3 regions of the Streptomyces sp. NPDC050564 genome follow, and region 3 is predicted to be linked to each of the others. Evidence: predicted binding sites of a transcription regulator. Region 3 holds the regulator's gene; each other region holds the start of a gene.

Region 1 (10,004 bases), on a different contig from region 3:
GGGCTGGGTCAAGCGATTCACCGCGAAGGGCGCGCCCGGCGCGTATCTGCGGGTGATCGAGCCCGGCGAGATCCGCTCCGGCGACCCGATCGAGATCGTGCACCGGCCGGACCACGATGTCACGGTCGCTCTCCAGTTCCGCGCCGTCACGACCGAACAGGCGCTGCTGCCAAGGCTGTTGGCGGCGGGCGAGGCACTGCATCCGGAGTCGCGGGAGAAGGCGCGGAGGTACGTGGCGAAGTACGGCGGGTAGGACCCGGCCGACGGCCGTGCGCAGAACTCGTGGAGCAAGGCCGGGCGTTGGATGGCGGGGGCGCCGGGCGCCTGGTCAGGTCACTAATCTTGCGCCATGACAACGGCTCTGATTACGGGATCGACCGCGGGCATCGGCGCCGCCTTCGCGCGGCGACTGGCGGCTGACGGGCACAACCTCGTGCTGGTGGCACGCGATACGAAGCGGCTGGCCGAGCAGGCCACCGAACTGCATGACCGGCACGGCATCGAGGCGGAGGTGCTGACGGCGGACCTGGCGACCGACGACGGTATCGAGGCGGTGGCCACCCGCCTCGGCGACCGCAAGAACCCGGTCGACCTGCTGGTCAACAACGCGGGCTTCGGCAACAAGGGACGCTATCTCGACGTACCGATGGCCGACGAGCTGAAGATGCTCAAGGTGCACTGCGAGGCAGTGCTCCGGCTGACGTCGGCGGCGACCGAGGCGATGCGGGAGCGCGGCCGCGGCGGGGTCGTCAATGTCGCGTCGGTGGCCGCCTTCGTGCCGCGGGGTACGTACGGCGCGTCCAAGGCGTGGGTCGTGCAGTTCACGCAGGGCGCGGCGAAGGACCTGGCGGGCACTGGCGTACGGCTGATGGCGCTGGCCCCCGGGTTTGTGCGCACCGAGTTCCACGAGCGCGCCGGCATGGGCACGGACAACATCCCGAACTGGATGTGGCTCGACGCCGACAAGCTGGTCGCGGCGGCGCTCGCGGACCTGGCCCGCGGCAAGTCGCTGTCCATCCCGGACCCGCGCTACAAGGCGCTGATGGGGTTGGTGAAGGTGACGCCGCGGGCGCTGCTCGGCGGGATCTCGTCGAAGACGGGCCGGAAGTACGGACCGCAGTGACAACGGAAGTTGAAGGCGGAAGTACGCCCCTGGTGAGAGCCGGTGTGAAGTACACATGAGGTAGGTGGTGTCGCCCCTCCGGTGGGAAGATGAGGGTGTTCAACCGGACCCAGGGGGCCGGAGGCGGCGCCATGACATTCGTACAGCTCATCGACTGCAGGACCAGCCGGTTCGACGAGATGAACCAGCTGATGGACACATGGGTCGAACAGACCAAGGGCAAGCGGACCGCGACGCACAGCATGATCGCCAAGGACCGGTCCGACGCCACCCATTTCATAGAGATCGTGGAGTTCCCCTCGTACGAAGAGGCGATGCGGAACTCGAACCTTCCCGAGACGGACAGGATCTTCCAGGAGATGGTGGCGCTCTGCGACGAGATGCCGACGTTCACGGACCTGGACGTGGTCCGCGACGAGCAGCTCTACGCCGCCAACATCCGCAGGTTCTTCGAAACGGTGGCCACCAAGGGTGAGCTGCCACCGCTCAACGCCCTGATGGTGGAGGACTACCACGACCACGATCCCGCCAACGAGCAGGACACCATCGGACTCGACGCGATGCGGCGCGAGATCGGTATGTGGCGCGGCGGGTTCGACTTCGACTTCACGGTCGACGATCAGATCGCCCAAGGCGATCGCGTCTGCACGCGGTGGACCTGGAACGGCACCCACAACGGCGACTTCATGGGGATACCCGCGACCGGGCAGCAGGTCACCATGACCGGCACGACCGTCTTCCGGTGCGAGGAGGGCGGGAAGATCGTCGAGGGCTGGTGGCAGTACGACCGGCTCGGGCTGATGGCCCAACTCGGCGCGCTCGACGCGCTGGAGGCCTAGCACTCAAGGGAGAAGCCCCCGTACCCGGACCGGGAACGAGGGCTTCTTCATGAAGCGGTGCCTCAGTGGGAGTGCCCGTGGCCGTGGCCGTGACCGGCGTCGGCCTCCTCCTCGGCCGGCTTCTCGACGACCAGGGTCTCGGTCGTGAGGAGCAGGGAGGCGATGGAGGCGGCGTTCTCCAGGGCGGAGCGGGTGACCTTGACCGGGTCGATGACGCCGGCCTTGACCAGGTCGCCGTACTCGCCGGTGGCGGCGTTGAAGCCCTGGCCCTTGTCGAGCTCGGCGACCTTGGAGGTGATGACGTAACCCTCCAGGCCGGCGTTCTCGGCGATCCAGCGCAGCGGCTCGACGGCGGCACGGCGGACCACCGCGACACCCGTGGCCTCGTCGCCGGTCTTGCCGAGGTTGCCCTCGAGGACCTTCACGGCGTGGACGAGCGCGGAGCCACCACCGGAGACGATGCCCTCCTCGACCGCGGCGCGGGTCGCGGAGATGGCGTCCTCCAGACGGTGCTTCTTCTCCTTCAGCTCCACCTCGGTGGCGGCGCCGACCTTGATCACGCACACGCCGCCGGCCAGCTTCGCGAGGCGCTCCTGGAGCTTCTCGCGGTCCCAGTCGGAGTCGGTGTTCTCGATCTCGGCCTTGATCTGGTTGACGCGGCCGAGGACCTCCTCGGAGCTGCCGCCACCGTCGACGATGGTGGTGTCGTCCTTGGTGACGGTCACGCGGCGAGCGCTGCCGAGCACGTCCAGGCCGACCTGGTCGAGCTTGAGGCCGACCTCCTCGGCGATGACCTGACCACCGGTGAGGGTGGCGATGTCGCCGAGCATGGCCTTGCGGCGGTCACCGAAGCCGGGAGCCTTCACGGCAACGGCGTTGAAGGTGCCACGGATCTTGTTCACGACCAGGGTCGACAGGGCCTCGCCCTCGACGTCCTCGGCGATGATCAGCAGCGGCTTGGAGGCGTTGGACTGGATGACCTTCTCCAGCAGCGGCAGCAGGTCCTGGATGGAGCTGATCTTGCCCTGGTGGATGAGGATGTACGGGTCCTCGAGGACCGCCTCCATGCGCTCCTGGTCCGTCACGAAGTACGGCGACAGGTAGCCCTTGTCGAAGGCCATGCCCTCGGTGAAGTCCAGCTCCAGGCCGAAGGTGTTGGACTCCTCGACGGTGATGACACCGTCCTTGCCGACCTTGTCCATCGCCTCGGCGATGAGCTCGCCGACCTGCGGGTCCTGGGCGGACAGACCGGCGACGGCGGCGATGTCGGACTTCTCGTCGATCGGGCGCGCGGTGGCGAGGAGCTCGTCGGAGACGGCCTTGACCGCCGCGTCGATGCCCTTCTTCAGCAGCGCCGGGGAGGCACCCGCGGCGACGTTGCGCAGGCCCTCGCGCACGAGCGCCTGGGCGAGCACGGTGGCGGTGGTCGTACCGTCACCCGCGATGTCGTTGGTCTTGGTCGCCACCTCCTTCACCAGCTGGGCACCGAGGTTTTCGAACGGGTCGTCGACCTCGACCTCGCGGGCAATGGTGACACCGTCGTTGGTGATGGTGGGAGCGCCGAACTTCTTGTCGATGACGACGTTGCGGCCCTTGGGGCCGATCGTCACCTTCACCGTGTCGGCAAGCTTGTTGACGCCGCGCTCAAGGGCGCGACGGGCGTCCTCGTCGAACTTCAGGATCTTCGCCATGGAGCGATTCAGCCCTCTCGGAAACTTTGGGAGAAACGAACTGCGCCCCCAGCGCCCGGCTTTTGAAGGTCGCGGGGGCCAGGGGCGCAGTTCACTGCAAAACCGGGTGAATTACTTCTCGATGATCGCGAGCACGTCGCGAGCCGAGAGGACGAGGTACTCCTCGCCGTTGTACTTCACCTCGGTGCCGCCGTACTTGCTGTAGAGCACGACGTCGCCGACAGTGACGTCGAGCGGAAGACGGTTACCGTCCTCGAAGCGGCCCGGACCCACAGCAAGGACGACGCCCTCCTGGGGCTTCTCCTTCGCGGTGTCCGGGATGACCAGGCCAGAGGCCGTGGTCTGCTCGGCGTCGAGCGGCTGGACCACAATGCGGTCCTCGAGCGGCTTGATGGCAACCTTGGAGCTGGCGGTCGTCACGATCCGACCTCCCCCTTCGGAGATCTCACGGGGTTAACTGTCTGAGGTGGCGACCAGGTCGATCCGTCGTCGCGGGTGCCGGACCTGCCCGTCGCTACTGGCACTCTCCAGGGGGGAGTGCCAGACCTGAGACTATGACCGCGATTAGCACTCGGTCAAGCGGAGTGCCAGAAGCCTCCGGCGCGCCGCGATGTTTCTGGTCGCACCGGGTGGATGTGGGCGCCGTCAGAGGTAGTCCTCGAGACGGGCCACCGTGAATCCCTGCGCCTGGACACGACGCAGCAACCGGGTCGTCGACTCGCTGAGCGTGACGCCGTCCGTGTCCTGCGGACGGGCGAGGATGATGTCGCCGGGTCGCAGCCGGTCCCCCTCCGCGCACCGCAGCCTTTTCGCCCTCATCGACGCCCGCCACAGTACGACCGCAGCGACCCCGCAGTCCCCCGCCGCGCGCAACGTCGTGCGGTCGTACCTGCCGTACGGGGGCCGCAGCAGCCGGGGCCGGATGCCGAAGCGCTGTTTGAGCTTGACCTGCTGGCCGCAGATCTCGGCGCGCTGACCGACATACGGCAGGCCGCGCAGGGAGGCGTGGTCGAGGGTGTGGTTCTGCACGCTGGCGCCGACCGCGCGCAGCTGGGCGAAATGCCCGTACCCCGGCCCGACGACGCTGTCCGTGAGGAACATGCTGACCGGCAGCCGCAGTTCACGGACCATGTCGACGAACCGCGGATCGCGCTCGACGCCGTCGTCGTATGTCAGGAAGACCACCTTGTCGCGGGTGGGGACGTGGTCCACGACGGGCGGCAGCCCCGGACCCGCGGTGCGGGCGGTGGTCCGGACGGGCGGTCTCGGCGCCCTGGCGAGCGGGGCGGCGAGCCCCCAGCGGCGGTACGCCGACTCGCGTGGCCGTACCTTCTGTGCCGCCTTCTTGCCCAGCCGCTCGATCGGGTCGACGGACTGCGCGCAGCCGCTCAGGAGCGCGGCTGCGAGCAGCCCGGCGACCAGTCCCCGCACCCTCACAGGTAGTCCTCCAGGCGGGCCACCGCGTATCCCTCGTCCGTCACCTTCTTCATGAAGCGGCGCACCATGTCGGGCATCGTGCCCTTCCAGTCGTTCCGGCCGCGGAAGTGGGTGAGGACGATGTCGCCGGGGTGCAGGTCCTGGTCCCACTCGCGGTACTCCCAGTGGTCGACGAAGACCTCCTCGTCCCAGATGGGCGCGTACTTGATGCCGCAGGACTTGGCGGCGCGCAGGGTGTCCTGGTTGTAGTTGCCGTACGGGGGCCGGAAGACCGTGGGGCGCTTGCCGAACTGCCGTTTCATGATGGCCTGCATGCCGCAGATCTCGTCCTTCTGTTCCGCGTACGAGAGTCCGGGCAGGTAGGGGTGGTGAAGCGTGTGGTTGTTCAGCGTGACGCCCTGGTCGCGCATCTTCCGGAAGTACTGGTAGTCGTCCTTGATCAGGTAGTTGCTGAGGAAGGCGGTGTACGGGATCTTCAGATCGCTCATCATCCGCAGGAACTTCGGGTCCTTCTCCTCGCCGTCGTCGATGGTGAGGAAGACGACCTTGTCCTTGGTGGGGACGGTGGTGAAGACCGGGGGCAGGTCCAGCTCCTCCTGGTCGTCGACCTCGAACCCGTCGCGGGCCCTGATCACCGGCTTCCTGACGGGCGCCGGCGGGGCCGTCAGCGGCGTCCTGGCCAGTCCCCAGCGCTTGGCCGCGGCGGCCCGTTGGGCCTGCGCGAGGCGGAGCTTGACGGCGTACGAGTAGAGGGCACGGGCGGGGGGCGCCTTCATCGCCTGCTGACCGGGGGCCGGCCGCACGCCGTGACCGTCGGAGCAGCCGGAGACGAGGGCGGTGAGGGCGAGCACGGCGACCACACCGCGGGAACCGACTCCACCGCGGAAGCCGGCTCCACCGGGGGTACGGGCCCCCTTGCCGGATTCGGCACTCCCGCGGGCGCCGAATCCTCCGCGAAGCCCCATCCCCTTCGCCGCATTTTTATACTTTTGTCGTACAGGTCGCATGGCGCCGGATCCTCGCAGGTCATGCCCCACACGGCGCCCCGACACCGCCGCCGGAACGCGCAGCGTCCACCGACTGGCCCACAATGGCCCGGTGAACGACGTCTCCTTCGCCTCCCTGCTCACCCCCGAGGGCCGCGCCCTGCTCGACGAGGTGCGCGGCACCGAACCGGCGCAGGAGCTGGCCGTCGCCACCCGGCTGCGCCGCGAGCACCCGGCCGAGCTGGTCTCGGCGGCCCTCGGGCAGGCGCGGCTTCGGCAGCGGGCGGCGGCGAAGTTCGGGGCCGAGGACGCGGAGCGGATGTTCTTCACCCCGCACGGGGTCGAGCAGTCGACGCGGACCAGCGTGGCGACCTACCGCGCGGAGCGGTTCCGGGCGCTGGGCATTCGTTCCGTCGCCGACCTCTGCTGCGGCATCGGCGGCGACGCGATCGCGCTCGCCCGCGCCGGGATCCGGGTCCTCGCCGTCGACCGCGACCCGCTGACGGTGCGGGTCGCCCGCGCGAACGCCGACGCGCTCGGGCTCGCCGGCCTCATCGAGGTGCGCGAGGCGGATGTCACGGAGGTGGACACCGCGCAGTACGACGCGGTCTTCGTGGACCCGGCCCGGCGGGGCGGCCGTGGCCGGATCTTCGACCCGGAGGCTTACTCGCCCCCGCTGTCCTGGGCGGTCGGGACGGCCCTGAAGGCGCCGCTCGCCGCGCTGAAGATCGCCCCCGGCATCCCCCACGAGGCGGTCCCCGCCGAGGCGGAGGCCGAGTGGATCTCGGACGGCGGGGATGTGAAGGAGGCCGTGCTGTGGTTCGGCACGGAACCCGGTCTGGTGCGGGCCACGCTGCTGCCGGGACCGCGCGAGCTGCGCGGCCGTGGTCTCCCGAACCCCCGAGTCCGGCCGCCGGGACGCTACTTGTACGAGCCCGACGGCGCCGTCATCCGCGCCCATCTGGTCGCGGAGGTGGCCGAGGAGCTCGACGGCGGCTTGATCGACGAGACCATCGCGTACGTCACGGCGGACGAGCTGCGCCCGACGTCGTACGCCACCGCATACGAGATCACCGATCAACTCCACTTCAACGTGAAGAAGTTGAAGGCGCTGCTGCGGGAGCGGGAGGTCGGCGTCCTGACGGTGAAGAAGCGCGGGTCGGCCGTGGAACCGGAGGAGCTGCGGCGCAAGGCCCTGCCCAAGGCGCACGGTCCCGGATCCGCGACGGTGTTCCTCACACGGGTGGCGGGTGCCCCGACCATGCTGGTGGGGGCACCCGCGACGCCGGCTACTGGTGGTGGTCGGTCCTGAGCGAGACCAGGTCCGGCTCCGCGGCGGGCCGGAGCCCGGTGCCGGCGTGCGCCGACGGGGCCCCCGCGACCGGGCCGACCGAGGAGTACGAACTCGTCGCCGCCGGTGCGCCGTTGTAGTACGGCGTGTACTTCCACTGGCTGCTGCTCGCGCTGATCGCCGCGCCCGCGGAGTTCATCGCCGTCGTCGAGACCGAGCCGGTGCCGCCGAAGACCGCCAGGCCGTTGATGCTCGCGGCATCCCTGACCAGGTAGGACTTGGTGTCGGTGGAGAGCGTGCCGAGGTCCGTCCACAGCAGCGGGCCGAAGACGTTCATCGCGGAGGCGGCGGTGGTGCCGCCGCGCCAGCTGTCGCTGTACGCGAGCGCCGCACTGCTCGGCCCGCCCCACCACATCTTCGCGAGGGCGGCCGCGGTGCCCGCGTTGGTGGCGGCCGTGACCGGGTAATAGGTGTACGTCGAGGGCCAGTTGGAGAACGGCGTGTGGGTCAGCGCGTACTTCGCCGAGGTACCGACCGGGATCATGTAGGTGTCGTCCGGGTCGAGGCTGTTCAGGTACGACTTGACCGACGAGGTCAGCGTGTTGCCGTCGTTCACTACTACGGTGGCCTTGCCGGAGGTCCCGAGGGAGCCCGCCGCGGACGCGGCCGCGAGCGCCGAGTGGTAATCGGTGCCGGTGGCGATGAAGACGTAGTCCGGCGCGCTGGTGATGGACTTGGCGACGGCGACCGAGGTCGAGTAGCGCGAGGTGCCGGCCAGCCGCTTCGGGGTGAAGCCGAGCGAGGAGATCTTCGAGGAGACCGCGCTGCTGAGGATCGACGTGCCGCCGACGAGGTAGACCGTGGCGCCGGGCTTGAGGACCCGCTTCAGCTCCGCCTGCACGGGCGAGGAGACCGAGGTCGAGGGCGTCAGCAGGACCGGGCCGTGCCTCTTGCCCGCGAGGGCGGGGGCCGTCAGCGCGTACGACTGGCTGTCCTGGGAGACCAGCACGGCGGACGAGGCGTCCATCAGGCCCGCCTCGCTCTTGCCGACCGTGTTCCAGGTCCAGCGGGACCCGGCGATGTTGCTGCCGTAGACGTCGGCGCCCCAGATCCGGGCGACGGTGTTCTTGCGGAGCGGCTGCCAGGCGGGCGAACGGCCGCCCCACGGGAAGGGCTCGCCCTCCGTCACCGCGTCCGCGGTGATCGTCATGACGACGTTGCTCTCCTGGCGGCCGCCGCTGGTGGGCCGATTGAAGTGCACGACGAGCCGGTCGCTCGCGGGCGCCCAGGCGGGGGTGTCGTAGTCGCCGGTGTCGTTGGTCAGGCGGCGCTCGCCTGTGCCGTCGGTGTTGACCGAGAACAGCTGGCGGTACCCGTCGACGGAGCGGACGAACGCGACCTTGGTGCCGTCGGGCGAGAGGGCGGGCGAGCCGCCGTTCGCGACGAGCGTGGTCTGCGTCTTCGTCGCCGCGTCGTACAGCACGACGGACGGCGTCTTGGTGGTGCACGATCCGCCGTTGCGCTGGAAGACGAGACGTTTTCCGACCGCGTCGCCGCTCGGCAGCGTGTCGCAGCCGCCGGAGGCCAGCAGCCGGACTGGGGTGCTGCCGTCGGCGGCGATGGAGTACAGCTTGCTCGCCGCGGAGTAGACGATCTCGCGGCCGTAGGTCCAGTACGTCGGGTGCGACGCCGAGGGGCCGCTGTCGGCACCTTCGTAGACCGTCGTCCTGGTGCTGCCGGTGACGCTGATGGTCTGTAGTGATCCGGCGTCCTCGAGGACCACGCGGCTGCCGTCGGGCGACCACGCGGGCGACTCGTCGTCGGAGCCGTTGGAGATGCGCTTCTCGTCGTTGCCGGTGACGTCCATCGACATGATGCCGTCGTTGACCACGGCGATCCGGCCGTCGGCCGCCGGCCACCCGGCGACGTCGGCCGCCGCGCCCGGCGCCAGCGCGGTTGCGGTGCCGGCGGCGAGGGCCGTCACGGCGGTGAGCGCCAGGAGTCTGTGGCGCGCGGAGATTCTCATGGGTGTCCCCCCCAGGTAGCTGTGGGCTGCCGGACCGCACCTGACAGGGGCCTTCGGGATGAACGGAGAGCGTCGTTCCCGTGTACGGCAGCGGCGCAACTGTAAGCCCTTGCTGATCAGCTTGGGAATGGAGTTACGGGTGTGCCGTTCACGGCCCCTCCAGCTCGCGCGCCCGGGTCGTCAGCAGCTCCCGCTCCCGCTCGTTCCGGGCCAGCGAGGCCGCCCGTTCGAACTCCGCCCGCGCCTCCCCCGTCCTCCCCAGCCGGGCGAGCAGGTCCCCCCGGACGCTGGGCAGCAAGTGGTATTCGCGGAGCGCGGGTTCGCCGGCGAGGCTGTCGACGATGGTGAGCGCGGGCTCCGGGCCCTGCGCCATCGAGACGGCGACGGCGCGGTTCAGCTCGACCACGGGGGACGGAGAGCGGGCCGCCAGCAGGCCGTACAAGGTGGCGATCCGGCCCCAGTCCGTGTCCTCGTACGCGTACGCCTGCGCGTGGCACGCGGCGATGGCCGCCTGGAGGGCGTACGGGCCGGGGGCGCCCGTGCCGACGGCGTTGGCGCGGCCCAGCGCGGCGAAGCCCCGGCGGATCAGCAGGCGGTTCCAGCGGCGGCGG
Region 2 (10,004 bases), on a different contig from region 3:
CCGGTCGCGAAGGCCGCGATGCCATCCTCGCCCGGCCCACCCGGGCGGTGATCGCGCTCGACTTCGACGGAACCCTCGCGCCGATCGTCGCCGACCCCGAACAGGCCCGCGCCCACCCCGACGCGGTACCCGCCCTCGCGGCCCTCGCCCCGAAGGTCGCCTCCGTAGCCGTGATCACCGGCCGCCCGGCCGGCGTCGCGGTCCGGCACGGCGGCTTCGCGGGCGTCCCGGGCCTGGAGCACCTGGTCGTCCTCGGCCACTACGGCGCCGAACGCTGGGACGCGGTGAGCAGCACGGTCAGCGCCCCCGCCCCGCACCCCGGCGTCGCCGCCGTCCGCGCCGAGCTGCCCGGGTTCCTGGACAAGATCGGCGCCTGGCAGGGCACGTGGATCGAGGAGAAGGGCCGCGCCGTCGCCGTCCACACCCGCCGGGCCAGCGACCCGCAGGCCGCCTTCGAGGCCCTGCGCGAGCCCCTCACCGACCTGGCCACCCGGCACGGCCTGATCGTCGAGCCGGGCCGCATGGTCCTGGAGCTGCGCCCGCCGGGCATGGACAAGGGCGTCGCCCTTCTGGAGTACGTCCGCGAGATCGGTGCCGAAGCCGTCCTGTACGCCGGTGACGACCTGGGCGACCTGCCCGCCTTCGCCGCCGTCGACAAGCTCCGCTCCGACGGCATCCCCGGGCTCCTCGTCTGCAGCGGCAGTTCCGAGGTCGCCGAACTCGCCGACCGGGCCGACCTGGTGGTGGACGGCCCGCCCGGCGTCGTACGACTGCTGTCCGCGCTCGCGGCTCAACTGGACTGATCGGCACCGCTGTTGGAGGGGGCGGAGACCGGGTTCGCGAAGTGGTCCGGTCCGCCCCCGGTCACCGACCCCGCCCCGCAGGCGGGCAAACCGGCATGCAGCCGTACGTCGTACGGGACCACCGGGATCGCGGACACGAACAGCGGATCGGCGTTCACCGCGGCGGTGTCCCGGTCCTGCGAGTTGTGCCGGTACGGCAGGCGCTGTTGGACTGCTCTCCAGCCCTCACCGCTGTGCCCGTCAACGCCGGGTGACCCGCAATCAGGCGTCCAGCTCGTGCAACTGATCGAGGAACCACTGGGCCGGCGGCAAAGCCGTAGCCGCGGCAGCCAGCCGCTTCGTACGCTCGGCCCGCTCGCCGACGGACATGGACAACGCCTCGTGCAACGCCCGGGCGGTACCGATCACGTCGTACGGATTCACCGAGATCGCATCCTCGCCCAGCTCCTCGTAGGCCCCCGCCTCGCGTGACAGCACCAGCACGCAGCCCTCGTCGGAGACGACCGGCACCTCCTTGGCGACGAGGTTCATGCCGTCCCGGATGGGGTTGACGAGGGCCACGTCGGCGAGCCGGTACGCGGCCAGCGACCGTGCGAAGTCGTCCTTGACGTGCAGGACCACCGGAGTCCAGCCGGCCGTCCCGTACTGCGAGTTGATCTGCTCGGCGAGACGCTGCACCGCGGCCGTGTAGTCGCGGTACACGGCGAGGTCCTGCCGGGACGGGTACGCGAAGGCGACGTGCACGACGCGCTCGTGCCACGCCGGGTGGTCGTCGAGGAGCTGCCGGTACGCCAGCAGTCCGCGCACGATGTTCTTCGACAGTTCGGTCCGGTCGACCCGCACGATCGTTTTGCGGCCGTCGCCGATCTGCTCCCGCAGCGTGGCCATCCGCTCCTCGACGTCCGCCTCGTGCGAGCGCCGCCGCAGGAAGTCCGCGTCCGCGCCGAGCCCGTGCACGCCGACCCGGGTGTCTCCGAGCCCGCCGACGAGGTCGGCGGCGCACCTGGTGAACGCGTTCGCCCACCGACTGGTGAGGAAGCCGAGCCGGTCCGCGCCCAGCATCCCGCGCAGCACCTGCTCGGCGATGTCGTCCGGCAGCATCCGGAAGTAGTCCACCGGCGCCCACGGCGTGTGCGAGAAGTGCCCGATCCGCAGATCGGGGCGCAGTTCGCGCAGCATCCCGGGCACGAGGGTCAGGTGGTAGTCCTGCACGACCACCACGGCACCCCGAGCCGCCTCGTCGGCCAGCGCCTCGGCGAACGCGCGGTTGTACGCCTCGTACGACGCCCACTGGCGCCGGAACTCCGCGTCGAAGACCGGCTCCAGCGGCGTCTGGTACAGCATGTGGTGAACGAACCACAGCACGGAGTTCGCGATGCCGTTGTACGCGTCGGCGTGCACCTCGGCATCGATGTCCAGCATCCGTACGCCGTCCTCGCCGACCCCGCGCCGCACTGCCTCGCGGTCCCCGTCGCCGAGTGCCGAGCACACCCACAGGGCGCCCGCGTCCGGCCCGATCGCCGACAGGCCCGAGACCAGCCCGCCGCCACCGCGCTTGGCGTTCAGCGAGCCGTCCTCGCGCACCTCGTAGGTGACCGGGCCGCGGTTGGAGGCGACCAGGATCCGGTGGGCACCGTGCGTTGAAGCCATGCCACGAAACCTAGCCCGGCACCGAAACGCTCAAACGTTCCCCTCGGCTGTATGCAATGCGGCGCCGCGCGGGATCCGCGGGCCGGCGGGGGCCGGCCGCGCAGTTCCCCGCGCCCGTCACGGACACGGCCTACGCGGCCTTCCGTTTCCGGTACTCGGAGATTTCCACCATCGGAGGGCGTTCTTCCGTGTCAACGGAGTGGGTGCGCGGCTCGAAGCCCTCTTCGCCCCGCTCGAACTGCGTGAGCGACGGGCGGATCATGTGGCCGCGGGCCAGGCGCAGCTGGGCGGTGCGGTAGATCGCCGCGGCCATGCGGCCCAGCGCCTGTCCGTCCTGGTGGCGGTGCTTGCGGACGCCCACGTCGACCTGGGCGAGGGCGTCAAGGCCCACCAGGTGCAGGGCGTCGACGAGCATGCCCAGCTCGACGCCGTACCCGACGGGGAACGGCAGCTGTTCGAGCAGCGAGCGGCGGGCCGCGTACTCGCCGCCGAGCGGCTGGACGAAGCCCGCGAGCTGCGGCCAGTGCATGTTCAGCAGGGGGCGGGCCATCAGCTCGGTGACGCGGCCGCCCTGGCCCGCGGCCTGGCCGAGGGGACGGTCGTACATCGCCTTGACCAGGTCCACGCCGGGTTCGGTGAGCAGCGGGCCCACGATCCCGGAGACGAAGTCGGACGAGAATTCCTTCAAGTCCGCGTCGATGAAGCAGATGATGTCCCCGCTCGTCACCAGCAGCGACCGCCACAGGACCTCGCCCTTGCCGGGCACGGTCGGGATGCGCGGCAGGATCGCGTCCCGGTGCACGACGCGCGCGCCCGCGGCGGCGGCGACCTCGGAGGTGCGGTCCGTCGAGCCCGAGTCGACGACGACGATCTCGTCGACGAGGGGCACCTGCTGCATCAGATCGTGGCGGATGATCGCGACGATCTCGCCGACGGTCTCCTCCTCATTGAGCGCGGGCAGGACGACACTGACCGTCGACCCGGTGGTGCGTTTGGCGGCCATGAGTTGGTGGAGCGGGCGATCGGTCACGGACCAGGAGCGTGTGCTCAGCCAGCGCTCGACTTCCTTCAGCACAGTCTGCGGCTCCTCACTGTCTGATCACCCCGTCTCGCACGGTGTGATCCATCTCGCGGTTCGGACGACTATCTCAACTGTCCTGGCCTTCGGTTACAGTCTTGAACAACGCGGATGACCATCGCATTGCGTAGATCATCGGCGCGCATGGTGATCAATAGTTCAACAACCGAATACCGCTCATCCAGAGGGGCAGAGGGATACGGCCCGTTGAAGCCCCGGCAACCCTCCAGCCGGTCTTGTCACGTTGACGTGGCGAGGCTCCCGGCTAGGGAAGGTGCCAAATCCGTCTCACGGCGAAGTGCGTCGTGAGGAAGATGAGGAGAAAGGGCCTCGCCTCCATGGCTGCGCAGACTGTTGCAAGCACCACGAACACCGTAGACGCCGTTGATCTCGGCCCCGCCGCCGCGCTTTCCTGCCGCGAGTGCGGGCACCGGGTCCCGCTCGGCCCGGTCTTCGCCTGCGAGGAGTGTTTCGGCCCGCTGGAGATCGCGTACGACTTCTCGGCCTACGACACCGAGGAACTCCGCAAGCGCATCGAAGCGGGCCCCGCGAACATCTGGCGCTACGCGCCCCTGCTGCCCGTCCCCGCGGACGTCGCCGAGAAGCCGAACATCAACCCCGGCTGGACCAAGCTCGTCAAGGCCGACAACCTGGCGCGCGAGCTCGGTGTCGACGCCGGCAAGCTCTTCGTCAAGGACGACTCCGGCAACCCGACGCACTCCTTCAAGGACCGCGTCGTCGCCCAGGCCATCGAGGCCGCCCGCGCCTTCGACTTCACCACCCTCTCCTGCTCCTCCACCGGCAACCTCGCCGGCGCGGTGGGCGCCGCCGCCGCCCGCGCCGGCTTCCGCTCCTGCGTGTTCATCCCGCACGACCTGGAGCAGGGCAAGGTCGTCATGGCCGCGATCTACGGCGGCGAGCTCGTCGGCATCGAGGGCAACTACGACGACGTGAACCGCTTCTGCTCCGAGCTGATCGGCGACCCGGCCGGCGAGGGCTGGGGCTTCGTCAACGTCAACCTGCGGCCGTACTACGCGGAGGGCTCCAAGACCCTGGCGTACGAGATCTGCGAGCAGCTCGGCTGGCGTCTGCCCGACCAGCTGGTCGTCCCGATCGCCTCCGGCTCCCAGCTCACGAAGATCGACAAGGGTCTGCAGGAGCTGATCAAGCTCGGCCTCGTCGAGGACAAGCCGTACAAGATCTTCGGCGCCCAGGCCGAAGGCTGCTCGCCGGTGTCCGTCGCCTACAAGGCCGGGCACGACGTCGTACGGCCGCAGAAGCCGAACACCATCGCCAAGTCGCTCGCCATCGGCAACCCGGCCGACGGGCCGTACGTCCTCGACATCGCGCGCCGCACGGGCGGTGCGGTGGAGGATGTCAACGACGAGCAGGTCGTCGACGCGATCAAGCTCCTTGCGCGCACGGAGGGCATCTTCGCCGAGACGGCGGGCGGTGTGACCCTCGGCGTCGCCAAGAAGCTGATCGAGAACGGCCTCCTCGACCCGACCCTGACCACGGTCGTCCTCAACACCGGCGACGGCCTCAAGACCCTGGACGCGGTGGCCGGCACCGGCCTGACCGCGACCATCCGCCCGAACCTGGACTCCTTCCGAGAGGCTGGCCTCGCATCATGAGCGTCAACGTCCGCATCCCCACCATCCTGCGCACCTACACCGGCGGTCAGGCCGAGGTGACGGCCGAGGGCGGGACCCTCGCCGAGGTCCTTGCCGACCTGGAGAAGAACCACACGGGTATCGCCGCGCGCGTTCTGGACGACCAGGGCAAGCTGCGTCGGTTCGTCAACGTGTACGTCAACGACGACGACGTGCGGTTCGAGCAGGGTCTGGAGACGGCGACGCCCGACGGTGCGGGCGTGTCGATCATCCCGGCGGTCGCGGGCGGCTGAACCCGTCACCCAAGGTGAGATTGTTACCGTAGGTAACGCTCATCACTAAGAGTTCATCGAATTGCCCCCTCCGTGAGAGAAACGGAGGGGGCAATTCTGCATGGTTGAGCACGGTAGAGTTGGGGAAGCTGCTTCGCTTTTCATGCCGGACGCATATGAGCATCTGCGCGACAGCCGACAAGAAGTAGCCAAAGTGCCCCACCTTTTTGAGCCGATTATGGCATTTACGGGGCCCGACTTGCCCTGAATCTTCGCGAATTCTCCGCATTTTCCCGATCGACCGTGCCCAGAATTCTCGTCCGATTGACCTGTTGCAGACGGCAGTTGGACAGATACATTCAGCCGCGGTCGACGCGTTCCGGCGCACACCCCCAACCGTTGGGGGGTGAGGTCTGACCCGGATCCGCGAAGTGTGGATCTGTGCAAGGGCCAGTAATAGGGGAGTTAGGCATGGCTCAGGGCACCGTCAAGTGGTTCAACGCGGAGAAGGGGTACGGCTTCATCGCGGTCGACGGTGGTGCGGACGTCTTCGTGCACTACAGCGCGATTCAGATGGACGGCTACCGCACCCTTGAAGAGGGTCAGCGAGTGGAGTTCGAGATCTCGCAGGGCCAGAAGGGTCCGCAGGCGGACATGGTCAAGCTCGCCGTCTGATCCCGGCGCGAACGGCCACCGACGCACTCACGCCGAGGGGCCCGCATCCCATCAGGGACGCGGGCCCTTCGTGCGTTCCCGGATCCCTCCCGTTCGTGAGAGGCGCTTGCGCCCGCCCGTCGCTCGACCACCACCCCTCAATGGGCTCGTTGCGCGGGAGCATCTTGCACTCGAGGGGGCCGAGTGCTAATCATTGGCGTTAGCACTCTCCGAGTGAGAGTGACAGAACTTGGATCGGGTCAGCGAGGTCCGCAAGCCGGTGGGGCAAGGAACCACAAGGCTTGCAGGCCGTCCGTCGCGGGCGCGGGCACGGTCCGGAGCAATCCACCCCGTCCGGGAGGACCACTTCACATGGCCAAGATCATCGCGTTCGACGAGGAGGCACGGCGCGGTCTCGAGCGCGGGATGAACCAGCTCGCCGACGCCGTCAAGGTCACCCTTGGCCCCAAGGGCCGCAACGTCGTCCTCGAGAAGAAGTGGGGCGCCCCCACGATCACCAACGACGGTGTCTCCATCGCCAAGGAGATCGAGCTCGAGGACCCGTACGAGAAGATCGGTGCCGAGCTGGTCAAGGAGGTCGCGAAGAAGACGGACGACGTCGCCGGTGACGGCACGACGACCGCGACCGTCCTGGCCCAGGCGCTGGTCCGCGAGGGTCTGCGCAACGTAGCCGCCGGCGCCAACCCGATGGCCCTCAAGCGCGGTATCGAGAAGGCCGTCGAGGCCGTCTCCGGTGCCCTGCTCGAGCAGGCCAAGGATGTCGAGACCAAGGAGCAGATCGCTTCCACGGCCTCCATCTCCGCCGCCGACACCCAGATCGGCGAGCTCATCGCCGAGGCCATGGACAAGGTCGGCAAGGAAGGCGTCATCACCGTCGAGGAGTCCCAGACCTTCGGTCTGGAGCTGGAGCTCACCGAGGGTATGCGCTTCGACAAGGGCTACATCTCGGCGTACTTCGCCACCGACATGGAGCGTATGGAGGCCGTCCTCGACGACCCGTACATCCTGATCGCCAACTCGAAGATCGCCAACGTCAAGGACCTGCTCCCGCTCCTCGAGAAGGTCATGCAGGGCGGCAAGCCGCTGCTGATCATCGCCGAGGACGTCGAGGGCGAGGCCCTGTCGACCCTGGTCGTCAACAAGATCCGTGGCACCTTCAAGTCCGTCGCCGTCAAGGCCCCGGGCTTCGGTGACCGCCGCAAGGCCATGCTCGGCGACATCGCCATCCTCACGGGCGGCGAGGTCATCTCCGAGGAGGTCGGCCTCAAGCTGGAGAACGCGGGTCTGGACCTGCTGGGCCGCGCCCGCAAGGTCGTCATCACCAAGGACGAGACCACGATCGTCGACGGCGCCGGCTCCGCCGACCAGGTCGCCGGCCGGGTCAACCAGATCCGTGCCGAGATCGAGAACTCGGACTCGGACTACGACCGCGAGAAGCTCCAGGAGCGCCTGGCGAAGCTGGCCGGCGGCGTGGCCGTCATCAAGGCCGGTGCCGCCACCGAGGTCGAGCTCAAGGAGCGCAAGCACCGCATCGAGGACGCCGTTCGCAACGCGAAGGCGGCCGTCGAGGAGGGCATCGTCGCCGGTGGTGGCGTCGCTCTCATCCAGGCGTCCGCCGTGTTCGAGAAGCTGGAGCTCGAGGGTGACGAGGCGACCGGCGCCAACGCCGTGAAGCTCGCCCTGGAGGCCCCGCTCAAGCAGATCGCCGTCAACGGTGGTCTCGAGGGTGGCGTCGTCGTCGAGAAGGTGCGCAACCTGGCCGTGGGCCACGGTCTGAACGCCGCGACCGGCGAGTACGTCGACATGATCGCCGAGGGCATCATCGACCCGGCGAAGGTGACCCGCTCTGCCCTGCAGAACGCCGCCTCCATCGCCGCGCTGTTCCTCACCACCGAGGCCGTCATCGCCGACAAGCCGGAGAAGGCCGCCGCGGCCGCTCCGGGCGGCATGCCGGGCGGTGACATGGACTTCTGATCGACCTCCGGTTGATCACTGTCCTTACGTTTCGAGGGCGGTACCCCCACTCCCAGGGGGTGCCGCCCTCGGGCGTTTTTTGGGGGGGTGCTCTCGTCGAACCGTCCGGGGTGCTCTTGTCGGGTGGGTCCAGGGCGCTCGCGTCGCGCGTGTGCGGGATCACAGAAGCGGGCCGTGGGGCGGCGGAATGTCGTGGCGGGTGGGGCGGTTGACGTTCATGGGCGGTCGATGCACGTGCACATACCGCCCGGAATCCCCTAACTGCTCGATGTCCGACCGACCTCTCCGAGGAGCCCCCTTCGTGACTGCCACCGCCGCCTCACGCGCAGCCGAGATCCTGTCCCGTCCCGTCTCCCTGAACGGCCTGACCGTCCCGAACCGGATCGTGATGGCCCCGATGACCCGGATGTTCTCGCCGGGCGGCGTACCGGGGGAGGACGTCGTCGGGTACTACTCCCGCCGCGCCGCCGCGGGCGTCGGCCTGATCGTCACCGAGGGCACGTACGTGGGCCACGAGTCGGCCGGGCAGAGCGACCGGGTCCCGCGCTTCCACGGTGAGGAGCAGCTGGCGGGCTGGGCGAAGGTCGCGGACGCCGTGCACGCGGCGGGCGGCACGATCGTGCCGCAGCTGTGGCACATCGGCATGGTGCGCAACCAGGGCGAGCCGCCGTTCGCGGACGCCCCGGCGGTCGGCCCCTCCGGCATCGGCTCCGAGGGCGCCGACGTCACCGGCAAGGCCATGACGCAGACCGATCTGGACGACGTGGTCGGCGCCTTCGCCGCGGCCGCGGCCGACGCCGAGCGCATCGGCTTCGACGGAGTCGAGCTGCACGGCGCCCACGGCTACCTGATCGACCAGTTCCTGTGGGCGGGCACCAACCGCCGCACGGACGCGTACGGCGGCGACCCGGTGGCCCGTACGAAGTTCGCGGCGGAGATCGTGGCCGCGGTCCGCGCGGCGGTCTCCCCGTCCTTCCCGGTGCTCTTCCGCTACTCGCAGTGGAAGCAGCAGGCGTACGAGGCCCGGCTGGCCGAGACCCCGGAGGAGCTGGAGGCGATCCTGACGCCGCTCGCCGCCGCCGGAGTGGACGCCTTCCACGCCTCCACCCGCCGCTACTGGCTCCCGGAGTTCGACGACTCCGACCTGAACCTGGCCGGCTGGACGAAGAAGATCACCGGCAAGCCCGCCATCACCGTCGGCTCGGTCGGCCTGGACGGTGAGTTCCTCAAGGCCTTCCAGGGAGAGGGCTCCTCGGTCAGGGGCATCGACGACCTGCTGGACCGCCTGGAGCGCGACGAGTTCGACCTCGTCGCCGTGGGCCGCGCGCTCCTCCAGGACCCGGAGTGGGCGGCGAAGGTCCTCGACGGACGCTTCGCGGACCTGGCGGCATACGACGCGGCGGCCCTGAAGACCCTCAGCTGAGCTGAGCCTGCTCGCTGTACGCCCCGGGGGGCGGCTCTTCTGTAGCAGGGGAGCCGCCCCCCGGCGCATGGGGTCAACCGGCTGTGTCCTCGGGTGAGAAAGAGGGCTCGGAGCTCGGCGCCCGAGGCTCAAGTCCCCTGGCAGGAGCCGTCGGTGACGTCGACGGAGAGGGCCGCGTACGTCTCGTTCGTCGGCGTCGCGTGGATGTGCATGCAGAACGCGGCGTCCGTACCGGGGCCGGTGATGGTGTAGTCGTCGTCGGCGGGGACCTTTTCGAAGGAATGCGTGGCCTGGTCGATCACTGCGCCGGTCGACGGGCCTTCCCCGGTGCGGTCGATGGCCTCGTCGATGTAGCTCTGGAAGCCCAGGTACTCGTCGTAGACGACCGGCTTCTTCTCCAGGTCGTCTGCCGCTTGGTGCACCGCCGAACGGAGTTCGCCCTCACTCCAGTTCGAGCTCGCGTGCAGGTAGTACATGCCGCCTGCCGCGAAGAGCAGCGAGCCGAAGATGAGGGCG
Region 3 (10,004 bases):
GCCGACCACGGGCCCGATCCCGAGCGCCTTGATCGCCGCGTTGACGATGTCGCCGTCCGAACCGGAGAACTCGTTGGCGACGGCGACGACCGGGCCGCGTGGCGCGTCCTCCGGGTAGCTGTACGGGCGCAGGCCGCGCGGCAGGTCCCAGCCGACGATCCGCCGCGCCAGCTTCTCGACGACGAGCTGGGAGGTGTGGCCGCCGCGGTTCTCGCGTACGTCCACCACCAGCCCCTCCCGGGCCACCTCGATGCGCAGGTCGCGGTGGAGCTGAGCCCACCCGGAGCCGACCATGTCCGGCACGTGCAGATACCCGAGGCGGCCCCCGGACTGCTCGTGGACGTACGCCCGCCGGTCCGCCACCCAGTCGTGGTAGCGCAGCGGCTCCTCGTCCGCGAGCGGGACGACGACCGCGTGACGTGGATCGCCGCCGCCCGAAGGCGAGATGGTCAGCTCCACCGGCTTGCCCGCCGTGCCGACGAGCAGCGGCCCGGGCCCGGCCACCGGGTCCACCGGCTGCCCGGCGACCGCGACGATCGCGTCTCCGGCGCGCACCGCGACCCCCGGAGCGGCGAGCGGCGCCCGCGCGTCCGGGTCGGAGGTCTCGGACGGGAGGATCCGGTCGATGCGCCAACTGCCGTCCTCATGACGGGAGATGTCCGCGCCGAGCAGCCCCTGTGCCCGGTCGCCGCCACCCCCTCCGCCACGCGGCATGACGTACGCGTGCGAGGTGCCGAGTTCGCCGTGCACCTCCCAGAGCAGGTCGACGAGATCGTCGTGCGTGGCGACCCGCTCCAGAACCGGCCGATAGCGGTCGAGTACGGCGTCCCAGTCGACCCCGCCCAGGTCGGGCCGCCAGAAGTTGTCCCGCATCAGGCGGCCCGTCTCGTCGTACATCTGCCGCCACTCGGCGGCCGGGTCGACGGTCTGCCGGACCCGCGACAGATCGACGGTGATGTTCGTGTCGCTCTCGTCGTCGTTCGAGGCGCGCCGGTCGCTGGGTACGACCTTGAGCTTGCCGTCGGTCCACAGCAGGACCCGCTTGCCGTCGCCCGTGACGGCGAAGTGGTCGGCGTCCGCGGCGAGATGCTCGATGCGCTGGTGGGCGAGGTCGTACCGCTCCAGCTCGGTCTGCGGGTCCGGGTCGTCGGGCGTGGCGCGGGAGGCGCCGAGCACACCGCGGACCGGGTGCCGCAGCCACAGCAGCCCGTCCTTGGCGGCACGCAGCGTCGAGTAGCGCGCGGCCTCGACGGGGAACGGCACGATCCGGTCGGCGAGCCCGTCGAGGTCGATGCGGGTCGTGGGGGCGCCCTCGCTGTCGGGCGTCTCGTCCTTGTCCGGCGCCTCGAAGGGGCGGCCGTGCCGCTGCGGCCCGAAGGGGGACGGCGTGGTCGCGGCCAGGGTGATCAGGTAGGGCCGCGAGCCGCCCACGAACGCCAGGTCGAAGACGTGCTCGTCGTAGACGGGGTCGAACGCGCGCGCCGAGAGGAAGCCGAGGTGCTTGCCGTCGAGCGTGAACGCGGGCTCGTAGTCGCGGAACCGGAGCGGGGTCGCCTCGGTCACCGACAGGTCGGCGGTGTTGGCCAGCTTGAGCTGGCGCAGCGGGCGCGGTCCCGGGTGCGACCAGGCGAGCCAGGCCGAGTCGGGCGAGAAGACAAGGCCGCTGACCTCACCGTCCTCGCTGCGGTCGACCTCGCGCACCTCCCCGCTCTCCCGTTCGACGAGCAGCACACGGCCGTCGTGCGAGGCGACGGCGGCGCGGCTCCCGTCGGGCGCCATCGCGAGCCCGAGGACCCGTCCGAGCTGCCCGGCGGCGAGTCGGCGCGGGGTCGCCCCCGGCGCGACTCCCGTCGCCGGGGCGAACTCCAGGGCGTCGTCGCCCTCCGCGTCGGTCACCCACACCACGTGCTCCTCGCCCTCCGCCCGGAAGGTGCGGGGCAGCCGGGAGCGCACGCCCTGCTCGGCGGCGAGGGCGCGGGCCGGACCCGAGCGGTGCGTGACCCAGTGGACGGCGCCGCGCACCGAGACCGCGCTGCCGCGTCCGGTGTGGTCGGGCGCGGCGGCGGAGAACCAGCGCGAGGCGCTCACCGGGTGCGGCTGCTGGTCGACGCGCTGGCCGCCGAGGCGGATGTCCAGCCTGCGCGGCTCGGCGCCCTCCAGGTCGTCGAGGAGCCACAGTTCACCGGCGGACGCGTACACGACCCGCGTGCCGTCGGTGGCCGCGTGGCGGGCGTAGAACCCTCCCCCACCGGGCGTGTGGCGCCGCAGGTCGGAGCCGTCGGCGAGGGAGGAGTAGAGCGCCCCGACACCTTCGTGGTCGGACAGGAAGGCGATCCGCTCCCCCACCCAGAGGGGATATTCGATGTTCCCGTCGAGCTCTTCATGCAGCCGTACGAAAGCGGAGTCCCCGTCGCCCTCCCGGTCGATCCACAGCTTGCCCGCCGTGCCGCCGCGATACCGCTTCCACCAGGCGGCCTCGCGCCCCATGGGCGCGGACAGCAGCACGACACCCGGGCCGCCGTGGGCGATGTCGCCGACGGGCCCGTAGGGAAGGGTCGTCGCGGGGCCGCCGTCGAGTGGGACGGCCCGGGCCCAGCTGCGCCGCAGGCTCGCCTGTCCCTGGGTGCTGAGCGCGAGCACCTGACCGTCCGCGGTCCAGCCGCGCACCTGGGTCTTCGAACTGCCCCAGTACGTCAGTCGCTTGGACGGTCCGCCGGCCAGGGCGGCGGCGTGTACCTCGGGCGCCCCGTCACGCGTGGACGTCCAGGCGACCGTCGTGCCGTCCGGGGAGATGCGCGGATGGTTCACCGGGACGTTGTCGGCGCTGACCCGCCAGGCCCTGCCTTCGCCGTCGAGCGGGGCGGCCCAGACGTCGTCCTCGGCCGTGAAGACGACCAACTCGCCGTGCAGATGCGGAAACCGGAGATACGCGGAGGCTGCGGACTCTGTCACCCGATCACCCTATGCAGCGACCGCACCCCTTGAAAGGGGTTTCGATCACTTGATCCGTGTGGGCCTGGCAGGTCACCGGGCAGGTCACTTGCCCTGGGAGGGCCAGCAGGTCGGGTCGCCCTTGCACCACATGGTCTTCGTCACGGTGACGGTGACGGTGGGGTTGGGCTGCCCGTTCGTGGGGTGGTACGAGATGGGCGGGTTGGGGGCGTTCGTGGCGTTGCAGTTCCCGAGGCCGCTCACGTGGAACCACTCCTTGCCGCCGACCGTGGCGCGCAGGTCCCCGCGTACGCACGCGCCGTCGACGGCGCGGGTGACCTTGCCCTTGACGACGATCTCCCGTCCGTCATCCGTCTGCCCCTGGCAGTCGACGGAGGCGGCGGTGCTCACGGTCGGCGCGGGCGTCTTCCCGGGGGTGTAGGCCTTGTTGGCCCCGCCGTAGGACGCCGTGCAGCTGAGCCAGCGCACGTTCACATGCTGTCGTTCGAGTTCCTTGGTCGCGGTCCGGTCGGTCGTGTAGGCCACCGTGGCCGAACTCAGCCCGCCCGTCGGCTCGCACGCGGCCACCCCGAACACTCCGGCCGCTCCGAGCCCCACCGCCATCAGCACCTGTCGACGCCCTGTCCGACGCCTTATCCGCCTCAAAGCCCCCATAGACGGCAGCCTGCCACTGTCCCGCGAACGGCGGTAGACCGCATGCGGCCACGATCCCCAGGACCACCCGAAGGAGGGTTTTTCACCCCCGCCGCCCCTGCCGGGGCGGCGGGGGCGAAAGAGGCCTGGCCCTCAGGTACGCAGGAGGAGCCACTCCTGGAGCTCCACCAGGTTGCCCTCCGGGTCCTTGAGGTGGGCGACGCGCATGCGGTCGGTCATGGGGACAGGACCGTGCAGGACGGTCGCGCCACGCGAGGCGATCTGCTCGCAGTACGCGTCCAGGTCATCCACCCGTAGCACCACCAACGACCGATGCCCGGTAGCCAAGTCGCCCAGTTCACCCAGGACTTCGGCCATCACCGACCGGTCCTGTATGGCGATGCCCGCCGACCCGGTGGCGGGGCTGAACTTCTCGTACGGCCCCTCCGTCGCACCCGACTGGGGCTTGAGACCCAGCACCTCGGCGTAGAAGCGGTAACAGGCGGCGAAGTCCGAGACGAGCAGCCGTACCTGAGCGAGTTCCAAGGCGATCCCCCGTGAGTGTCAGGACCAGCGACCGGTACGGGCCAGCAGCAGCGCCGCCGCCACGGTCCCGGCGGTCGAAGTACGCAGCACGGTACGCCCCAGGTGGAACGTCCGCGCACCCGCCTCGGTGAACAGCGCCACCTCCTCGGGCGAGATCCCGCCCTCGGGGCCGACCACAAGGACGATCTCCCCGGAACCGGGCAGTTCGGCCGTCGCGAACGGCTCGGTCCCGAGCTCCGTGTCCTCGTGCAGTACCGCCGCCAGATCCGCTTTGGCGAGAAGTGCGGCAACCTGCTTGGTCGACATCGCGTCCGCGACCTCGGGGAAGCGGACGCGCCGGGACTGCTTGCCGGCCTCCCGGGCCGTGGCCCGCCATTTGGCGAGCGCCTTCAGCCCCCGCTCGCCCTTCCACTGCGTGATGCAGCGGGAGGCCGCCCAGGGCACGATCGCGTCCACGCCGGTCTCCGTCATGGTCTCGACGGCGAGCTCGCCCCGGTCGCCCTTGGGCAGGGCCTGCACGACGGTGATGCGCGGCTCCTCCGCCGGCTCCTCGGTCACCGAGTCCATCCGGACGATCAGCCGGTCCTTGCCCTCGGTCTCCAGCACCACGCACTCCGCCCAGCGCCCGGCCCCGTCGGTGAGGACGACGTCCTCGCCGGGCCGCAGCCGCTTCACCGAGACGGCGTGCCGCCCCTCGGGCCCGTCGAGGACATAGCGTCCGCCGCCCCCCGCGTTGAAATCTTCGACCACGAACACCGGGGCGGTCATCGGCCCGCACCCCCGTCCTCTTCCGGGAGCGCCGACAACGCTGTCCTGGCGGCGGCGAGTTCGGCGCTCAGCACCTCCACCAGCTGCCCCGCAGGCAGTTCGCGGGCCATGCGGTGGCCCTGACCGGCCCACAGTGCCATGCCCTGCGCGTCGCCCGCCGCGGCGGCCGCCTTGCGCAGCGGGGAGGTGAGGTGGTGGATCTCGGGGTACGCGGCGGGCGCGTACGGACCGTGCTCGCGCAAAAAGCGGTTGACCAGTCCGCGCGCCGGGCGCCCGGAGAACGCGCGCGTCAACTCCGTCCGTACGAACAGGGGGTTGGTCAGCGCCTGCTTGTGCATGGCGTTCGCGCCGGACTCGGGGGTGGCGAGGAACGCGGTGCCGAGCTGGGCCGCGCTCGCGCCCGCCGCGAGCACCGCGGCGATCTGGCTGCCGCGCATGATGCCGCCCGCCGCGACGATCGGGATCTGCACGGTCTCGCGGACCTGCGCGATCAACGAGAGCAGCCCTATGCCGGTGCCGTCCGTCTCCGGGTTGTCGCGGTGGGTGCCCTGGTGGCCGCCCGCCTCGACGCCCTGCACGATCACCACGGCGGCGCCCGCCCGCTGCACGGCCAGCGCCTCCTCGGCGGTGGTCGCGGCGACCATCGTCAGCGTGCCGGCGCGGGCGAGCGAGTCCAGTACGTCGCGGGTGGGAACGCCGAAGTGGAAGGAGACCACCGGCACCGGGTTGTCGAGGAGGACGGCGAGCTTGGCGTCGTAGCCGTCGTCCCGGCCGCTGTCGGGGTCGCCGAGCTCGGTCTCGTACCAGGCGGCCTCACCAGCGAGCTGGTTGGCGTACACCTCGACGGCGGCGGAGTCCGCATACTCGGGCTGCGGCATGAAGAGGTTCACACCGAAGGGGCGGCCCGTGAGTCCGCGCAGCTGCTTGATCTCCTGGTACATGCCGTCGGCGGTCTTGTACCCGGCGGCGAGGAACCCGAGCCCACCGGCCTCGGACACGGCGGCCGCGAGATGCGGGACGGAGACGCCGCCCGCCATGGGGGCCTGCACGATCGGGTGGGGGAAGAGATCGGTCAGTGCGGAGGACATGACGGCATGTTGTCACGTCCCCCGTACAAGTCCGAATCCGGCCTTCCGCCTGGCATAGGCCAACGGGATGGGCACCCGCGACCACCTATTTTCGCCCCTGTCGAACGCCCCGTAAGGGGCCCGAGGCTGTGACATTTGCGGCTCCGCCGCGTGGGCGCGACCAGCCCCCACCCACCCGCAGCCGAAAGACGACCGGGGGCCTGGGGGGCGGAGCCCCCCAGGGACGGGACGGCCAGGGGCGGAGGGGCGAAAACCTCACCTCAGCGGCCGTTGAACGCGTCCTTCAGCCGCGAGAACAGCCCCTGCTGTCCGGGCTGGAACTGCCCGGTCGGCCGCTCCTCACCCCGCAGCTTCGCAAGCTCCCGCAGCAACCGCTCCTGCTCGGGATCGAGCTTCGTGGGCGTCATCACCTCGACGTGCACGATCAGATCGCCCCGGCCACCGCCCCGCAGATGCGTGATGCCCCGCCCGTGCAGCGGGATCGACTGCCCGGACTGCGTGCCCGGACGGATGTCGACCTCCTCCAGGCCGTCGAGCGTCTCCAGCGGCACCTTCGTGCCGAGGCACGCCGCGGTCATCGGGATGGTGACCGTGCAGTGCAGATCGTCGCCGCGCCGCTGGAACACGGCGTGCGGCAGCTCGTGGATCTCGACGTAGAGGTCACCGGCGGGCCCGCCACCGGGGCCGACCTCGCCCTCGCCGGCGAGCTGGATCCGCGTGCCGTTGTCGACACCGGCCGGGATCTTCACGGTCAGCGTCCGACGGGAGCGCACCCGGCCGTCGCCCGCGCACTCCGGGCACGGGGTCGGGACCACGGTGCCGAAGCCCTGGCACTGCGGGCAGGGGCGGGACGTCATGACCTGGCCCAGGAAGGACCGCGTCACCTGCGACACCTCACCGCGACCGCGGCACATGTCACACGTCTGCGCCGAGGTGCCCGGCGCCGCGCCTTCCCCATTGCAGGTGGCGCAGACGACGGCCGTGTCGACCTGGATGTCCTTCGTCGTGCCGAAGGCGGCCTCGTCCAGCTCGATCTCGAGCCGGATCATGGCGTCCTGGCCACGGCGGGTGCGCGACCGGGGGCCGCGCTGCGACGCCGTACCGAAGAAGGCATCCATGATGTCCGAGAAGTTCCCGAAGCCGCCCGCGCCGAAGCCGCCCGCGCCCGCGCCGCCCGACTGGGACAGCGGGTCGCCGCCGAGGTCGTAGACCTGCTTCTTCTGCGGGTCCGACAACACCTCGTACGCGGCGTTGATCTCCTTGAACCGCTCCTGCGTCTTCGGATCGGGATTGACGTCCGGGTGCAGCTCGCGCGCGAGCCTCCGGAACGCCTTCTTGATCTCGTCCTGGGACGCGTCGCGGCGCACGCCGAGTACGGCGTAGTAGTCCGTGGCCACTTAAGACTCCGCCAGGATCTGTCCGACGTACCGTGCCACCGCTCGTACCGCTCCCATCGTTCCCGGATAATCCATGCGGGTCGGGCCGACCACGCCGAGTTTGGCTACTGCCTCGCCGCCCGAACCGTAGCCGACCGAGACCACGGACGTGGAGTTGAGTCCCTCATACGCGTTCTCGTGCCCGATTCGCACGGTCATGCTCGAATCCCCGGCCTCACCAAGCAACTTGAGGAGCACCACCTGCTCCTCCAGCGCTTCGAGCACCGGCCGGATGGTGAGAGGGAAGTCATGTCCGAAACGGGTGAGATTGGCGGTGCCGCCGATCATCAGCCGCTCCTCGGTCTCCTCGACGAGCGTCTCCAGAAGGGTGGAGAGCACTGTCGAGACCGTACCGCGGTCCTCCGCCTCAAAGGCCTCCGGCAGGTCCTGCACGAGCTGCGGGACATCCGCGAAACGGCGGCCCGCGACCCTGCTGTTGAGCCGGGCCCGCAGATCCGCGAGCGACGTCTCGCCGAACGGCGCAGGGCAGTCGATCATGCGCTGCTCGACCCGGCCGGTGTCGGTGATCAGCACGAGCATCACGCGCGCTGGGGCGAGCGAGAGCAGCTCCACGTGCCGCACGGTCGAGCGCGTCAGCGAGGGGTACTGCACCACAGCGACCTGCCGTGTGAGCTGCGCGAGCAGCCGTACGGTCCGGCCCACGACGTCGTCGAGGTCGACGGCGCCGTCGAGGAAGTTCTGGATGGCGCGCCGCTCGGGCGCGGTCATCGGCTTGACGCCCGCGAGCTTGTCGACGAAGAGGCGGTAGCCCTTGTCGGTGGGGATGCGCCCGGCGCTGGTGTGCGGCTGGGCGATGTAGCCCTCGTCCTCCAGCACGGCCATGTCGTTGCGCACGGTCGCAGGCGAGACGCCGAGGCGGTGCCGCTCGGTCAGCGCCTTGGAACCGACCGGCTCCTCGGTGCCCACGTAGTCCTGGACGATGGCGCGCAGCACCTCAAGCCTGCGTTCACTGAGCATCGCGCACACCTCCAGAAGTCTTCCCCGCGCACTTCGTGGCCTTCGGCCTGGCACTCAGCGCACGCGAGTGCCAGCGTTCCCCGGCCCAGTGTACGGCGGTGAGGTACGGCCCCGGCAAGGGCGGGCCTGCGATGTCGTGCCTGGCAGGCTCTCACGGCTAGCGTCTCCATATGAGGCTGACTTGGGAAGACCTGGGGTGGGAAACGGTGGCGCCCCGGGTCGGGCGGAAGCGGCTTCCGGTCTGGGACTGCACGGCCGGGCTCGTGGTGGGCGACGGCGCGGCGCTGATGATCGACGCGGGGTCGAGCCTGCGGGAGGGCGCGCAACTGCGGACCGAGGCGCGACGGATCCTCGGTGGCGACCGCCGTGTGACGCACCTCGCACTCACACATCCCCACTTCGACCATGTCTTCGGGGCGGCCGCGTTCGCCGGGGTGGAAGTGTTCGGCGCGGTCGGCCTGGACGCGGTCTTCGCGCACGACCGCGAGGAGCTGCGCGCGGACGCCGTACGCAACGGTCTCGACCCGCGCGAGGCGGCGGAGGCCGCGGACCTCCTGGTCCACCCCCGCCACTCGGTGTCCGGCGAGTGGACCCTCGATCTCGGAGGCGGCATACAGGTCCTGCTCGCCAACGTGGGCCCCGGCCACACCTGCCACGACCTGGTGGTCCTGGTCCCCGGCCCACCCGGCTCACCGGAGACCGTCTTCTGCGGCGACCTGGTGGAGGAGTCGGGCGAACCCCAGGCGGGTCCCGACGCCGTTCCCTCCCACTGGCCGGCGGCGCTGGACCGGCTGCTCGACCTGGGCGGGGAGGACGCGGTGTACGTGCCGGGACACGGCGCGGCGGTGAATGCGGCGTTTGTCCGTGCGCAGCGGGACGCGTTGGCCACACGTTTCGGCGTGTCTTCGTAGCGGGCCGGGAGCTTCTCCTATCGTCATCCGAATGCGCCAGTACTCTCCGGACCTCACCCCGCCGTGGAAGAAGCCCCAGGCCGTGCCCGAGGTCCCCGCCGACCCCGGCCTGGTGGTCGAGGAGCCCGGCACCGGCTTCTGCGGCGCGGTGATCCGCTGCGAGGCGGGCACGGTGACCCTGGAGGACCGCTTCGGCAAGCACCGCGTGTTCCCGCTGGAGCCGCGCGGCTTCCTTCTGGAGGGCAGGGTGGTGACGCTGGTCCGCCCGGCCTCCGGTCCGGTACGTCCCACCCGCACGGCCTCCGGTTCGGTCGCCGTCCCCGGCGCGCGGGCCCGGGTCGCGCGGGCCGGACGTATCTACGTGGAGGGCCGCCACGACGCCGAACTGGTCGAGCGCGTCTGGGGCGACGACCTCCGTATCGAAGGCGTCGTCGTCGAGTACCTGGAGGGCATCGACGACCTCCCGTCGATCGTCGCGGACTTCGCGCCGGGGCCGGACGCCCGCCTCGGCGTCCTGGTCGACCACCTGGTCCCCGGCACGAAGGAGTCCCGCATCGCGGACGCGGTCACCAGCGACCACGCCCTGGTGCTGGGCCACCCGTACATCGACATCTGGGAGGCCGTGAAGCCGTCCTCCGTGGGCATCGGGGCCTGGCCCAGGATCCCGCACGGCCAGGACTGGAAGACGGGCG

The links. Region 3 encodes HrcA, which represses chaperone genes, less so after heat shock. Its sites were predicted from a motif close to TTNGCACTCNGNNNNNCNGAGTGCNAA; they were not measured.
Region 1: the regulator HrcA is predicted to act here: its motif matches at 4,218-4,244, upstream of groES (co-chaperone GroES).
Region 2: the regulator HrcA is predicted to act here: its motif matches at 6,255-6,281, upstream of groL (chaperonin GroEL).

The regions. Positions count from the first base shown of each region.
Region 1 covers NZ_JBITGS010000004.1:229,886-239,889, forward strand. The annotation lists gene ACIBK0_RS08685 (MOSC domain-containing protein) at 1-253, shown strand, start outside; gene ACIBK0_RS08690 (SDR family NAD(P)-dependent oxidoreductase) at 350-1,123, shown strand; gene ACIBK0_RS08695 (ester cyclase) at 1,255-1,962, shown strand; gene groL (chaperonin GroEL) at 2,025-3,653, opposite strand; gene groES (co-chaperone GroES) at 3,765-4,073, opposite strand; gene ACIBK0_RS08710 (polysaccharide deacetylase family protein) at 4,299-5,090, opposite strand; gene ACIBK0_RS08715 (polysaccharide deacetylase family protein) at 5,087-6,055, opposite strand; gene ACIBK0_RS08720 (methyltransferase domain-containing protein) at 6,189-7,388, shown strand; gene ACIBK0_RS08725 (cell wall-binding repeat-containing protein) at 7,366-9,393, opposite strand; gene ACIBK0_RS08730 (RNA polymerase sigma factor) at 9,542-10,004, opposite strand, start outside.
Region 2 covers NZ_JBITGS010000019.1:48,963-58,966, reverse strand. The annotation lists gene otsB (trehalose-phosphatase) at 1-803, shown strand, start outside; gene ACIBK0_RS28415 (hypothetical protein) at 791-961, opposite strand; gene ACIBK0_RS28410 (trehalose-6-phosphate synthase) at 1,065-2,453, opposite strand; gene ACIBK0_RS28405 (glucosyl-3-phosphoglycerate synthase) at 2,584-3,528, opposite strand; SAM riboswitch class I at 3,706-3,852, shown strand; gene thrC (threonine synthase) at 3,870-5,165, shown strand; gene ACIBK0_RS28395 (MoaD/ThiS family protein) at 5,162-5,437, shown strand; gene ACIBK0_RS28390 (cold-shock protein) at 5,888-6,091, shown strand; gene groL (chaperonin GroEL) at 6,443-8,065, shown strand; gene ACIBK0_RS28380 (NADH:flavin oxidoreductase) at 8,334-9,488, shown strand; gene ACIBK0_RS28375 (hypothetical protein) at 9,617-10,004, opposite strand, start outside.
Region 3 covers NZ_JBITGS010000001.1:427,504-437,507, forward strand. The annotation lists gene ACIBK0_RS01920 (S41 family peptidase) at 1-2,952, opposite strand, end outside; gene ACIBK0_RS01925 (hypothetical protein) at 3,037-3,555, opposite strand; gene ACIBK0_RS01930 (VOC family protein) at 3,739-4,131, opposite strand; gene ACIBK0_RS01935 (16S rRNA (uracil(1498)-N(3))-methyltransferase) at 4,150-4,899, opposite strand; gene ACIBK0_RS01940 (nitronate monooxygenase) at 4,896-5,987, opposite strand; gene dnaJ (molecular chaperone DnaJ) at 6,248-7,384, opposite strand; gene hrcA (heat-inducible transcriptional repressor HrcA) at 7,385-8,401, opposite strand; gene ACIBK0_RS01955 (MBL fold metallo-hydrolase) at 8,572-9,312, shown strand; gene ACIBK0_RS01960 (DUF3097 domain-containing protein) at 9,344-10,004, shown strand, end outside.